Regions from separate parts of the Paenibacillus sp. FSL L8-0644 genome, predicted to be linked through region 2. Evidence: riboswitches for the same ligand, from Rfam matches in the RefSeq annotation. Region 2 holds a riboswitch; the other holds the start of a gene.
What was found. Region 2 has a riboswitch for thiamine pyrophosphate ahead of tenA (thiaminase II). Riboswitches for the same ligand answer to the same signal wherever they lie in the genome.
Positions count from the first base shown of each region.

Region 1: another riboswitch for thiamine pyrophosphate. It lies ahead of NSS94_RS02115 (ABC transporter substrate-binding protein); the one in region 2 lies ahead of tenA (thiaminase II).

Region 1 covers NZ_JBBOYN010000001.1:472,592-478,482, reverse strand. Annotated here, with positions in the region: gene NSS94_RS02130 (EAL domain-containing protein) at 1-680, opposite strand, end outside; gene NSS94_RS02125 (bifunctional 2',3'-cyclic-nucleotide 2'-phosphodiesterase/3'-nucleotidase) at 950-3,052, opposite strand; gene NSS94_RS02120 (pyridoxamine 5'-phosphate oxidase family protein) at 3,275-3,709, opposite strand; TPP riboswitch at 3,980-4,089, shown strand; gene NSS94_RS02115 (ABC transporter substrate-binding protein) at 4,283-5,326, shown strand; gene NSS94_RS02110 (MTH1187 family thiamine-binding protein) at 5,867-5,891, shown strand, end outside.
Region 2 covers NZ_JBBOYN010000001.1:4,197,632-4,203,522, reverse strand. Annotated here, with positions in the region: gene thiE (thiamine phosphate synthase) at 1-646, opposite strand, end outside; gene thiD (bifunctional hydroxymethylpyrimidine kinase/phosphomethylpyrimidine kinase) at 643-1,473, opposite strand; gene thiM (hydroxyethylthiazole kinase) at 1,470-2,312, opposite strand; gene tenA (thiaminase II) at 2,353-3,075, opposite strand; TPP riboswitch at 3,212-3,314, opposite strand; gene NSS94_RS19005 (AEC family transporter) at 3,493-4,446, opposite strand; gene NSS94_RS19000 (NAD-dependent malic enzyme) at 4,520-5,891, opposite strand, start outside.

The DNA of each region.
Region 1 (5,891 bases), 3.7 Mb from region 2:
ACGACCTCAAATACAAAATCCTTCGTACTCATGGATAACCGATCAATCGTCTCAAAGGTGTGATTCAAGCAATAAGCCGGATTATAAATGGTGGAAGGGAGAAAGTTAATAAAACGTTTAATCCCCGCCGGAAGGCATGTTGCACTTTTTTCAATAGCGGAAAAACGAGCCGAGCGATCCAGATGAGCATGCAAGCCAGCTTCACGGGCGACTTCAAACAGTCGGAAAGGCTGAAAGGGTCTCTCTGCATGTGACGGACGCAGCAAAAACTCAAACCCGATAATATCCAGCTTGTGGTCAACAATAGGCTGCATATGGCTGGAAAAACTTTGATCCTTAATAATACTCACGATATCCGGATGTTGCAGTCTGGCTTGCAATTGACTAAATAAAAGCCAGTCCTCATATCCTTCGACATGATGCAAGCCAGTCACCACAACTTGTATATGGTTCAAGTATTCCTGCGGCAGACGAGCCAGTCCGTTAACCAGCTGTTCCAACTCTGAACGGCTCTCATAGCGAAACTCTATGCCGCCCTCACGCTCATGTTGCTGCTTCATTTGTTCCGATAGCATACCCAAACCATCTAATGCTGGAGTAAGCGACACCCTGGAATACCTAATTCTAAGCAATCCTTGATCCTTTATAGGTAATATGATGCTGCAATTGCTGCATGTCATAATGGTCCTCCTCGGAACAATTTTCCGGTTTTTTCACCATTATATCACAAATAACTAGAACAAAAGTACTATATAATTACGTTTTTTTACAAAAAAGCAGCTTTTTTTAACGATAACTTAGGACTTAAGTACATATTCGACAAAAACAAAACCTTTTTACACTCATAATAATTCGGGGCTGTTTTTTGATATTAAAAAAAGCAGCAAATCTCTTGGTTAAAGAGACTTGCTGCTTCATTCTGATATCAAACGAAAACTAAAATTCGAAGTTATTTGGATGCCTTTGGCTTTGTTGTTTTAGCTGGTTTAACAACCGCCGGTTTGGTCGTTTTAACAGCTGGCTTTGCTGTTGCTTTCGCGGGAGCCACAGCTTCCTTTACAGAAGTCGTTGCTGTACTAGGCTTAGCGCCAGCTTTTAAGCTGTATTTGGCAAAACCGTCTGCCGCGCTGCTCAAGTATGAAATTTGTTGATTGCCTGCCAGCACGTCTTTGGCATCAGGAGAGGACTCGAAAGTAACCTTTGCCTGACCAAAAGAAGCAATAGACCAGTTGCCATCCGCCGATGGATTAATCGTTCCGTTCGTACGGATATAGTCAACAACGACTTGACGACTTTCATCCGGTGCTGCCATCACAATTCGTTTGCCATCTGGGTTGGCCAGTTTGGATGAGGAAGCACGATAGTTATTGGTGGCTACGATAAATTTCTGTGCAGGATCTATAGCCTTTCCATTGTATTGCAGATCCTTGATACGATGCGCTGAAGAATCAATAATAGTTCCCTTGGCATCATACCGTGCAGGCTGCGTTACATCAATCTGATAATTCACACCATCAATGACATCAAAATTGTAGGTTGGGAAATCCTTGTTGATCAGCGATTGCTCCTCAGTTTGCTTTGGATCAATACGGTTGAACTGACCCGCAGACCACTCCAGCCATTCCTGAATTTCAGCACCGGTCACTTCTACAGCATGAACCGTGTTCGGGTACACATACAGGTCGGACACGTTTTTAATCGCTACCGTACCTTCAGGAATATTAGTGTAATACTCGGCTCCGTTTCGACCGCCGGCCTTGAATGGAGCGCCTGCCGACAATACTGGAAGATTTTCGTATTCAGTTCCTTTGAGATGGTTTTGAACATACCATTTCTGTGCATTCGTCACAATTTGAATGGAAGGGTCGTCCTGCACTAATGCAAAATAGCTGGTAATTGGCGCCGTCGTTGTTCCTACAGGCTGGCGAATATAATCCAGCGTTCCTTGATGCTCTTCTTTAATCGCATCTATCAGTTTAAATTCAGGGATAAACTGCACAGTCTGATTAGTAGTGCTCACAACCGGACGCACTTGAGATTGAGAGTTAGTTACGTTCCACTCGCGATTTCTCTTTTCTAGGCTCAGGTCAATGATACCCAGATCCTTGCCCCATGAGGAAGCTTCCACGGCCGGTACGCCATTAATGGTTCCCTTATCCAGATCTACACCCTTCATATCTTTAAAATCAGGGCCAGGGAAAGATTTATGAGCATGCCCAAACAGAATAGCGTTAATTCCGTCCACCTGGCTTAAATATTTAACAGCATTCTCCATCATTGGCGTTTGCGGCACATCCTCATAACCGGTGTGCGCAAGCACAATAATAATGTCAGCACCATCTGTTTTCATTTGAGGAATAAACTTTTTCGCCGTTTCCACAATATCTTTCGTAACGACTTTATCCTTCAAATTGGCTTCATCCCACTGCATAATTTGAGGTGTGACCAGGCCGATCACACCCACTCTGAGTGTATGCTCTTCGCCCTTCTCGTCCGTTACTGTTTTATCAAGAATTCGATAAGGGGTAAAATAATTTTTAGTAGCTTGGCCCCCTTTATCAACATAAACGTTCGCATTTACATAAGGAAAATCAGCACCCTTGAGCGATTTGTCCAGAAAGTCGAGACCGTAGTTGAATTCATGGTTGCCCACTGTAGCTGCATCATAGCCCATCAAGTTCATCATCTTGTAGACCGGATGGACACCGCCTTCTTTCTCAAAGGTTTTGTTGCGGGCCATATAATCGCCTAATGGGTTGCCCTGCAGCAAATCACCATTATCGAACAGCATACTGTTTCTTGTTTCACTACGTGCCTTCTGGATCAAACTAGCTGTACTAACCAAGCCATATTCGTTGGTTTCTTTGTCCGAATAGTAATCGTAGTTCATCAGGGACGCGTGAATATCCGTTGTTTCCATGATCCGCAAATTCACCGTAGCGCTATCACGAGAATCAATAGCTGCCCAGGATGGAGCGGCTGAAAACACCAGCATGCTACAAGCTACAACTGCTGCTGTAAACCCTTTAAACCAATTTTTACGTAATAACAAAATATACCCCTCCTCATTAAGGTGTATGCCTCATATACATACTTTTGCACATATATGTAAGCCTTGAACCCACCATTTCTATTTTAATCCAACGCCAGACAAAAGAGTAGTCATTTACTTAAAATTATTTATGAAAAAATAATTAATTTTCTCAAAAACAAAAAAACCAGCAAACCTCCTGAAAAACTTGGAGATTTACTGGCTTATCCATTTATATTCGTATTATTTCTTCCACACCTGGCGCTCCATTTGCTGACCCACATACTCAATGCGAGTCGGATTCACGTCCAGAATGACATAATCGGGATCGTCCGGTCCGGAAAACCACTCCTTCAAGGAGTCGTTCCACACTTGTTTGCGTAGCCCCTCATCAGCTGTAATTTGGACGGTAGCCTCCACTTCAACAACTTCCTTCGTACCGCCAACCTCATAACCCAGCAGCAGATAAGCATTCGGATTGTCCTTTAGCTCATCCACTTTATGCGTTTTGCGATCTGTCGCCAGATGAATGTTCATTCCATCGTTAAAAAGGGCCATATAGCGTACTTTCGGTTTGCCACCCTCTACCGTACCTAACGTACAAAATTTGTTGTTATCCAAAGCCTTCACAATGGCTTGTTCCAGTTGGTTGCGATCCAATGTTTCCGTTTTACCCACAGTACAACAACTCCTTTTCACGAATTAGAATTCTCTACGGCCATGCCATTGGGCACCAGCCCATCTGAACCTACCTGCGCAGCTGTTCTGAAAATAACATGACCGGATCGAATCGGATTGATTCATACTCATTTTCAGATCAAAGCTCACAGTAAAAGTGTACCCTGTCGTTCGGCAAATGAACCGTCATCTCTCCCTTCATGCTGGACAGACCCGCATTCAAAGCATATAATCGTCGTAGTAAACCCGAATAAATGAACCCATTAAACCATACAATGCCAGGGGTGCTGGAATCGGCCGGCTGAGAGTGTGTCCCAAGACACTGACCCTTACAACCTGATCTGGGTAATGCCAGCGTAGGAATGCTTAAGCAAGATGTGCCTTCTTTACATAGGACCATCCCTTACTTTGGTATATACAAGCGCAAGCGTCCCGGAAACTCGGGGCGCTTTTTTGTTGAGGATTAAGTTGTTGGAAAGATCGCGTCCGGCAGATGTTATTTTTATGAAAATGGGAAACTTAAGCTGTCTGATTGGATGGATAACGGGTAATCAAAAGGAGAGAACACTAACGATGAAGCGCATGAAAATATTAAGCCTGGGACTGATCAGTCTGTGGCTCATGGCCCTGACCCTGACCGCTTGCGGTGGAAGTCCCCCTACATCCCAAGAAGCAGCTTCCGCTACCGACACTCAAACGTCTACTCCGGCAAAGGGGCTCAAAGATGTTAAAATCGTGCTCGACTGGACACCCAATACGAATCATACGGGACTCTATGTCGCCAAGGACAAAGGATTTTACGAAAAAGCAGGTTTGAATGTCCAAATTGTTCAACCTGGTTCAGGCGGAGCCGATCAAATGGTTGCTTCTAATGCTGCACCTTTTGGTATCAGCTACCAAGAAGGCGTCACACAGGCCCGCACGCAAGGTGTGCCGCTTGTATCCATCGCTGCGGTGATTCAGCATAATACCTCAGGCTTCGCAGCCCCGGTAGATCGCGGAATTAAAAGCCCGAAAGATTTTGAAGGTAAAAAATACGGCGGTTGGGGCTCTCCCGTAGAAGAAGCGGTCATGAAATCCATCATGGATTCAGACAAAGGCGATGTGAGCAAAGTGAAGATCGTCAACATGGGCAATGCAGACTATTTTACAGCCGTGAAGCGGGATATCGACTTTGCCTGGATTTTCTACGCATGGACCGGAATCGAGGCCCAACTTCGAGATGAGCCATTGGATATGCTGTATGTAAAAGATTATTCCAAAAGCCTCGACTACTATACGCCTGTAATTGTGAGCAACGAACAGACGATAAAAAATGATCCCGAGCTGGTCAAAGCGTTCATGGACGCTACCGCCCAAGGCTATGAATACACTATCGCCCATCCGGAAGAAGCCGCGGACATCTTAAGCAAAGCTGTACCGGAGCTGGATAAAAAACTGGTACTTGCCAGCCAAAAATGGCTAAGCCCACGTTATCAGGATGATGCCGCGCAATGGGGCGTGCAAAAAGCGGAGGTATGGCAAAACTATTCGGACTGGATGTACGAACGCAAGCTGCTCAGCAAGCCTTTGGAAGTCGATAAGGCCTTCACAAACGACTTCTTGCCCAAGCGCTGACCATTTGTTAAAACGCTAAATAAGACTGAACTAGACAAGTGAACGAAGCGCCACTACGCAGTCGGATGATGCTTCCCATCGCTGTTGTACCCAGATTTCTTAATAAAAACTTATGATTAGTGTAGAAATCCGGGGAGGTTATGCTTCCGAAGCGAGCTTTCCTACGGAAAGCTTTTAAAGCGAACGCTAACGCTTGTACAGCACCATTCCGCCCACTTCGTTCTCGTTCAACTTGGTTTATTCTTTAGTTTCATATTATCTAAGCGCTAAGTAGGTGCGCTTGTGTGTTAAAAATGCCGCACAAACCAGCTTTAAAAATAGGGTGCTTTTAAGGCGGGCAGCAGCGGAGCGGTTCATTTGAATCTGGAGAAGCGGAGCGTTCGCCTTTGCAGGGGAATTCTTACCTTTGAAAACTTAAATAATCCAAGAATCCCCCTGCAACAGCGATCGTAAGACCAAATGAAACGCGAAGCGGTCTCAAACGCCTTAAACCACCCTATTTTCTCTAAAACACTCCAAATGAAGGACAGGTGAATTTGCATGGCTAATACACTGCTCAGTATTC
Region 2 (5,891 bases):
CCTTTTTCTTTAATTCCTTGACCGTACCTCTAACCTGCTTTGTCTGTGTCACGGCTGAAATCACCGCTACACCATCTGCACCTGCACGTGCGACTTCCTCAACACGGTCGACTGTAATACCTCCGATCCCAACAATTGGCACATCAATTCCCGCTTTACGCATCTCATATAAAATTGCTGGCCCATGTACAGCATGGGCATCATCCTTCGAGAGGGTGGGATAGATTGGCCCGACGCCGAGATAATCAGCACCTTGCAGAATGGCTCGACGTGCTTCCTCAATGGTATGGGCAGAGACGCCTAGAATTCGATTTCCGATTCGCTCGCGGACGGTTTCGGCAGATTCATCGTCCTGACCGATGTGAACACCGTCAGCATCGATTTCAAGAGCCAGCTCCACATCGTCATTGATGATGAAGGGGACACCATCGTGGCGGCACAGTTCCTGTAGCTGGCGCGCGAGTTCGAACATAGGAACGCCCGTTAACGCGCCGAGACCCTTTTCCCGGAACTGGACCATGGTTGCCCCGCCAGCCAGAGCCTCCTGCACGACCCAGCCTGGTTCCGCTAGGCAATTCACGCTTCCAAGCACCAGGTACATCTGTAGCTGGCGGCGCACCACCTCTGACAATATTCTGCCGCTCATAGAAGCATCTCCTGACGACGGCGGAAGGCCCAATGATTGGTGGGACCATGTCCCTGTCCAAGCTGTAAAGGTTCCTCAATAGCTGCCTGGATGAAGGCTTTACCATTCGAGATAGCCTTCGGTACAGACATCCCTTTCCCTAATTCCGCGGTAATCGCTGCCGAGAAAGTGCACCCTGTTCCGTGTGTATGGACAGTCCGTACTCGCTTGCCGCTCAGCTCTATAAAGGCGGTTCCGTCAAAAAGCAGGTCAACAATCTGTCCGCTGCTCTCGCTCTCGTCAGCGTGGCCACCCTTGATCACAACGAATTTTGGTCCCAGACTGCTAATATGTCTCGCAGCCTCGCGGCGATCCTCCATCGTATGGATACTGATCCCTGTCAGGGCTTCCGCCTCCGGGATATTCGGTGTAACGACCAGGGCCAAGGGGAGCAGTTCGTCCTTCAAAGCCTGCACCGCTTCCAATTGCAGCAGTTCAGCGCCCCCCTTCGCAATCATCACGGGATCGACGACGACTTTTTTCCAGCCGAACTTTCGGATCTGCTCGCTCACAAGACGGATGATGCCCGCATTAAACAGCATGCCAGTCTTCAGGGCATCCACTCCAATGTCTGATCCTACAGCTTCGATCTGTTCCGCTGTTGCTTCCTGTGGCAGTGGATATACGCCGTGAACCCCCAAGGTGTTCTGTACAGTAATGGCCGTAATAGCTGACATGCCGTATACGCCAAGCTCTTGAAAGGTTTTGAGATCGGCTTGAATTCCGGCCCCGCCGCCACTGTCCGAGCCGGCAATCGTCAGTGCTCTGGGTACACGAGTGTCTGTCATCGCGCACCACCTGCTGTAGTTGTTCCAGCTTCACGGATCGTGACATGCCCCTCTAGCGAACCAGTATGTAGTTTGGCGAGCTCGTCAAGAAAGGCAATCTGGAAGCTACCTGGCCCCAGCTCTACGGTACGTGCTGCGGCTTGGGAAGCTGCTGCACCGTAAAATGCCAAGCCTGCTGTACCTGCGAGCAGCAGGTTGGGTTCAACAGCCGCAAAGGCACCTAACACAGAAGTCAGAAGGCAGCCTGCTCCGGTTACCTTCGTGAGCAGCGCGTCTCCGCCGCTAATCATTCGTGCTTCGGCCCCATCGGTGATGACGTCTTCTTTTCCAGTGATGACAACCATTGTATTGAGCGCTCGAGCAGCACGAATTGCCAGATCGACATGGCCGCTGTCAGCACTGTCACCAGCATCTACGCCTTTAATCTCACGCGCTTCTCCGACAAGATGGGCAACTTCGGCTGCGTTGCCCCGTACCAATGAGATTTTGACTTCACTCAGGATTCGCAGTGCCGATTCAGTTCTAAAGCTTGTTGCTCCCGCACCGACCGGATCTAGCAGGACCGGAACACCGTGTGCATTCGCCGATTGTCCAGCAATGATCATGGCATCCACCAGTTCGCGGTTCAGCGTACCGATGTTTAACACGACGGCGCCTGCTATTTTTGCCATATCTGCTACTTCCTCGGGTGCATAGGCCATCACCGGGGAGGCGCCCAATGCATACAGGCCGTTAGCCGTAAAGTTGGTGACTACCACATTAGTCATATTGTGAACGAGGGGTTTGCTGTTTTGTACCTTCGTCAGGAGATCCGAATAACTTTTTTCCCATGTACTCATAATGTTTATCCTCTCTATAGTTGGTGGTTAAACAGGGCATTCACCGTACTTCACGCAGCGAATCGCCAGGCTGACTATTCCAAGACCCTGTCTGCATCTGGACTGGCCATTCTTCCTGCTTATAAGCCATGTCCCAGAACTTATATTCCAGCTGGCAGCTCAGTATAAAATGCTCAATCATCCGCTCCCGCTCAGCAGCCGTTGCTTCTTCCGTCCAAGCATCCACACGTTCTCGGAACTTGAGTGTTGTACCATCAAGCTGGTCTCCATAAAAGCCAATCCATTCGTAGAACGGATGGGACTCATCCGGCTTTACTTCATCCAGCAGCCTGCGACCAATCTCGGCATACGTCCACATACATGGCAGCAGCACAGCCAAGATCTCGCCCAGGCTGCCCTCATGCGCAACCGTCAGCATGTGACGGATATAGTGATGAGCCGACGGAGCGAGTGGATATCCCTGCAACTCTTCATAGGTCACCCCTGCGACAGCACAAAAATTTTGATGCGGATGAACCTCGCTGTGGAGAATAAAAGAGATTTGTTCATTAAATACAGCCATGTCCTCCCGATTCGTGCATTTGGAGATTGCGATGCCGTATATCCGCATGTAGGCGTTCAAATATTCAAAGTCCTGTTTTACATAGTGAATCAGCTGTTCCCTTGTCAAAGTTCCCTCGGCAATACCTCTCACAAAGGGATGCTCAAAAATCGCTTGAAAAATGCCGTCCGCCTGCCGACGGAGTTCTTCTGTAAAACTCAATTTCCCCACCTCCATCAAATTGAAGAGCAAGAAGTCCTGTAAGAATATAATTCCGGAACAACGCTAAAAAGCCGCCCCAGAAAAATGGAGCGGCTTCAACAATAGGCCCAATACGCAAAAAACGCTTGAAACCTTATATACGAAGGCTCCACTTTCCTACGCTAGTACGAACTAGATCAGGTTCGAAGGGTCCAAGATACGTTCTTGTCTCAGCCATAGCGGCTCCCCTAGTGGACTTCTATTCTTTTGACTATTACTGTACATACGTTCATACGCTATGTCAAACATGTCTATCTGGTCAAGGGCCAAACGACAGAGCTGAAGTTCGCTTCCGAAAGGACAAAAGGCGCTGGAGAAGATCAGTTCCATCTACACGAAGGAATTCGCGGCAGGCTCCAATGTCTAAATAATCAGTATTTATACCAATAGAGAAATCAGTACTGGGAGTGTAACGAGGGATATGACAGCACTGATGACAAAGGAGGAGGCAGTTTCTGATTCCAGGCTTTCAAAACGGGTAGCGATCATAGCAGCGACTGCTGAACCCGGGAAGGAAACGAGCAGAACTGCCTTCACAGTATCGGCAGACGACAGACCGCACAGGTAGGCAATCAGCAGCATTAATAAAGGCTGCACAATTGTTTTTAACAGTGCGATGGCAAAGGCGCTTACGCTAAAACTTATGTTACGTACGCCAATGGTTACACCGACCGCGAATAAGGCTGCCCCGGACGTAATATCACCAATTTGATTCAACGATTTGTTCAACAAATCCGGTGAATGGAAGCCGAACAAGGTCAAAATTACACCAACCAGTGGAACCAGCGCCAGCGGTTCTTTTAAGCCGTGAAGAATGGAGTCCCGGATCAGTCTTCCAAGGTGACCGTTTCGTTCCTTGCCTGAATTCCTGCTGGCTACGGTAGCTATAATGGTAGCCGCCGGGTCAAGGACGGCATTGACTACGATCCCGGTAAGCGCAATCGGAATGGCGACAGCAGAGGAGCCGTAGATGGCTCCAAGCACCGGAATGCCCATAAAAGCAAAGGTCGGCTGTGCCGAGTTCAAAGCAAACATGGCGGCATCCTTCACCGACTGCTTCCCCGCAAAGCGGGACAGTAGAAGGAGAACGGTAAAAAAGCCGACAATGCCAATGAACAAGGCCAGAAGGAATGGCCATTGCTCGATGAGCGCTTTCCTGTCCGTTGTCGTAATACCGATGAATAGATGCGCAGGTAGTGCAAATTTGGTAACGAGCGCATTTAGGGTCTTGGAGGAAGAGGCATCAAAGCTTTTGTAATGCCCCGCTAACCACCCTAAAATAATAACGAAAAAAATCGGCACCAAAATGTACAAGATATGTCCGACACTCATAGATTGATTCTCCTTGCTTGAACTGACGTATTCTGCCTGTCTGAACAAGGCAATCCCTTTCCTAAATGGAGCATTAGTGAGGGTGATGAATTACACTTTCCACTGCTTTGACCTTGACATATTCCGGTTTCCACATTGCATCCCGTATAGCTTGTTCAACATTTGAAATGTGTGCTTGAGCTACCTGATCCTGAATCGCTGCTTTCGCTACCGCAACCGCAACAACGTACGAAACTTCGCGTAATTTTCGGATATGAGGGAGAAGCGCACCGCCAGGCTTATTCGAATCTACGCCATTAGCAACGGCATCTGCTGCGGCTGTAAACATCGCAGGGGTAATCCTTTTGGCTTTAACCACAATCGCACCCAGACCCAGTCCCGGGAACACAAAGGCATTGTTCGCCTGTCCAATTTCAAATTTCGTACCGTTATAGGTGACGGGGTCAAAGGGGCTTCCGGTAGCAATTAATGCCTTGCCATCGGTCCACCGTATTAGATCCTCAGGTACAGCTTCTGCAAGATTTGTAGGATTGGACATGGGCATAATGATCGGGCGTTCTACATGCTTCGCCATCTCTTTGATGATCTCTTCAGAAAAGGCACCTGCTACTCCAGAAGTTCCGATTAATAGGGTAGGCTTCACCTGACGGATGACCTCCAGCAGTGGTATTTTGCCGTCCTCCGACCGCGTCCATGAGCTGACTTCCTCTTTTTTACGTACATACGGTTTCTGATATTCCAGTACATCTTCCATATCGTCCGTTAACAGCCCACGGTAATCAAAGGCCCAAAAGGACTTGAATGAATCTTCCGCGGAAAGGCCGTCCTCGATCATAGCGCCCCGAATTTGGTCAGCGTTACCGATCCCTGCTGCCCCTGGGCCGAAGACAAGTACCTTTTGCTCACGCAGCGGAGTCTTGGTGACACCCACCGCCGAAAGAATTGCAGCCAAGGTCACCGCTCCTGTACCTTGTATATCATCGTTGAAGGTGAGTATACTTTGACCGTATTTTCCTATAATATGGCGTGCATTTACGCTACCCACATCTTCCCAATGTAAAAGCGCCTTCGGGAATTGCGCTAACGTTTTGCTGATAAAAGTATCAATAAACTGGTTATAGGCTTCTCCGCGAACCCGTTTATGGCGGTTTCCGATGTACAGTGGATCATTCAGCAGCTTTTCATTATTCGTACCTACATCCAGTACAATTGGCAGCACCCGCCCGGGATGAATGCCTGCCGCAGCTGTATACACTGCAAGTTTGCCAATAGCAATGTTAATCCCCCCGACACCCCAGTCTCCGATGCCCAAAATACTTTCGGAATCCGTCACGACGATCAAATCCACATCTTCACCACTCAAACCAGAATTATAGAATGCTTGTTCAATGCCGTTCGGGTTATCTATCGACAAATATACGCCTCCAGGGCGGTTGTACTCGTGA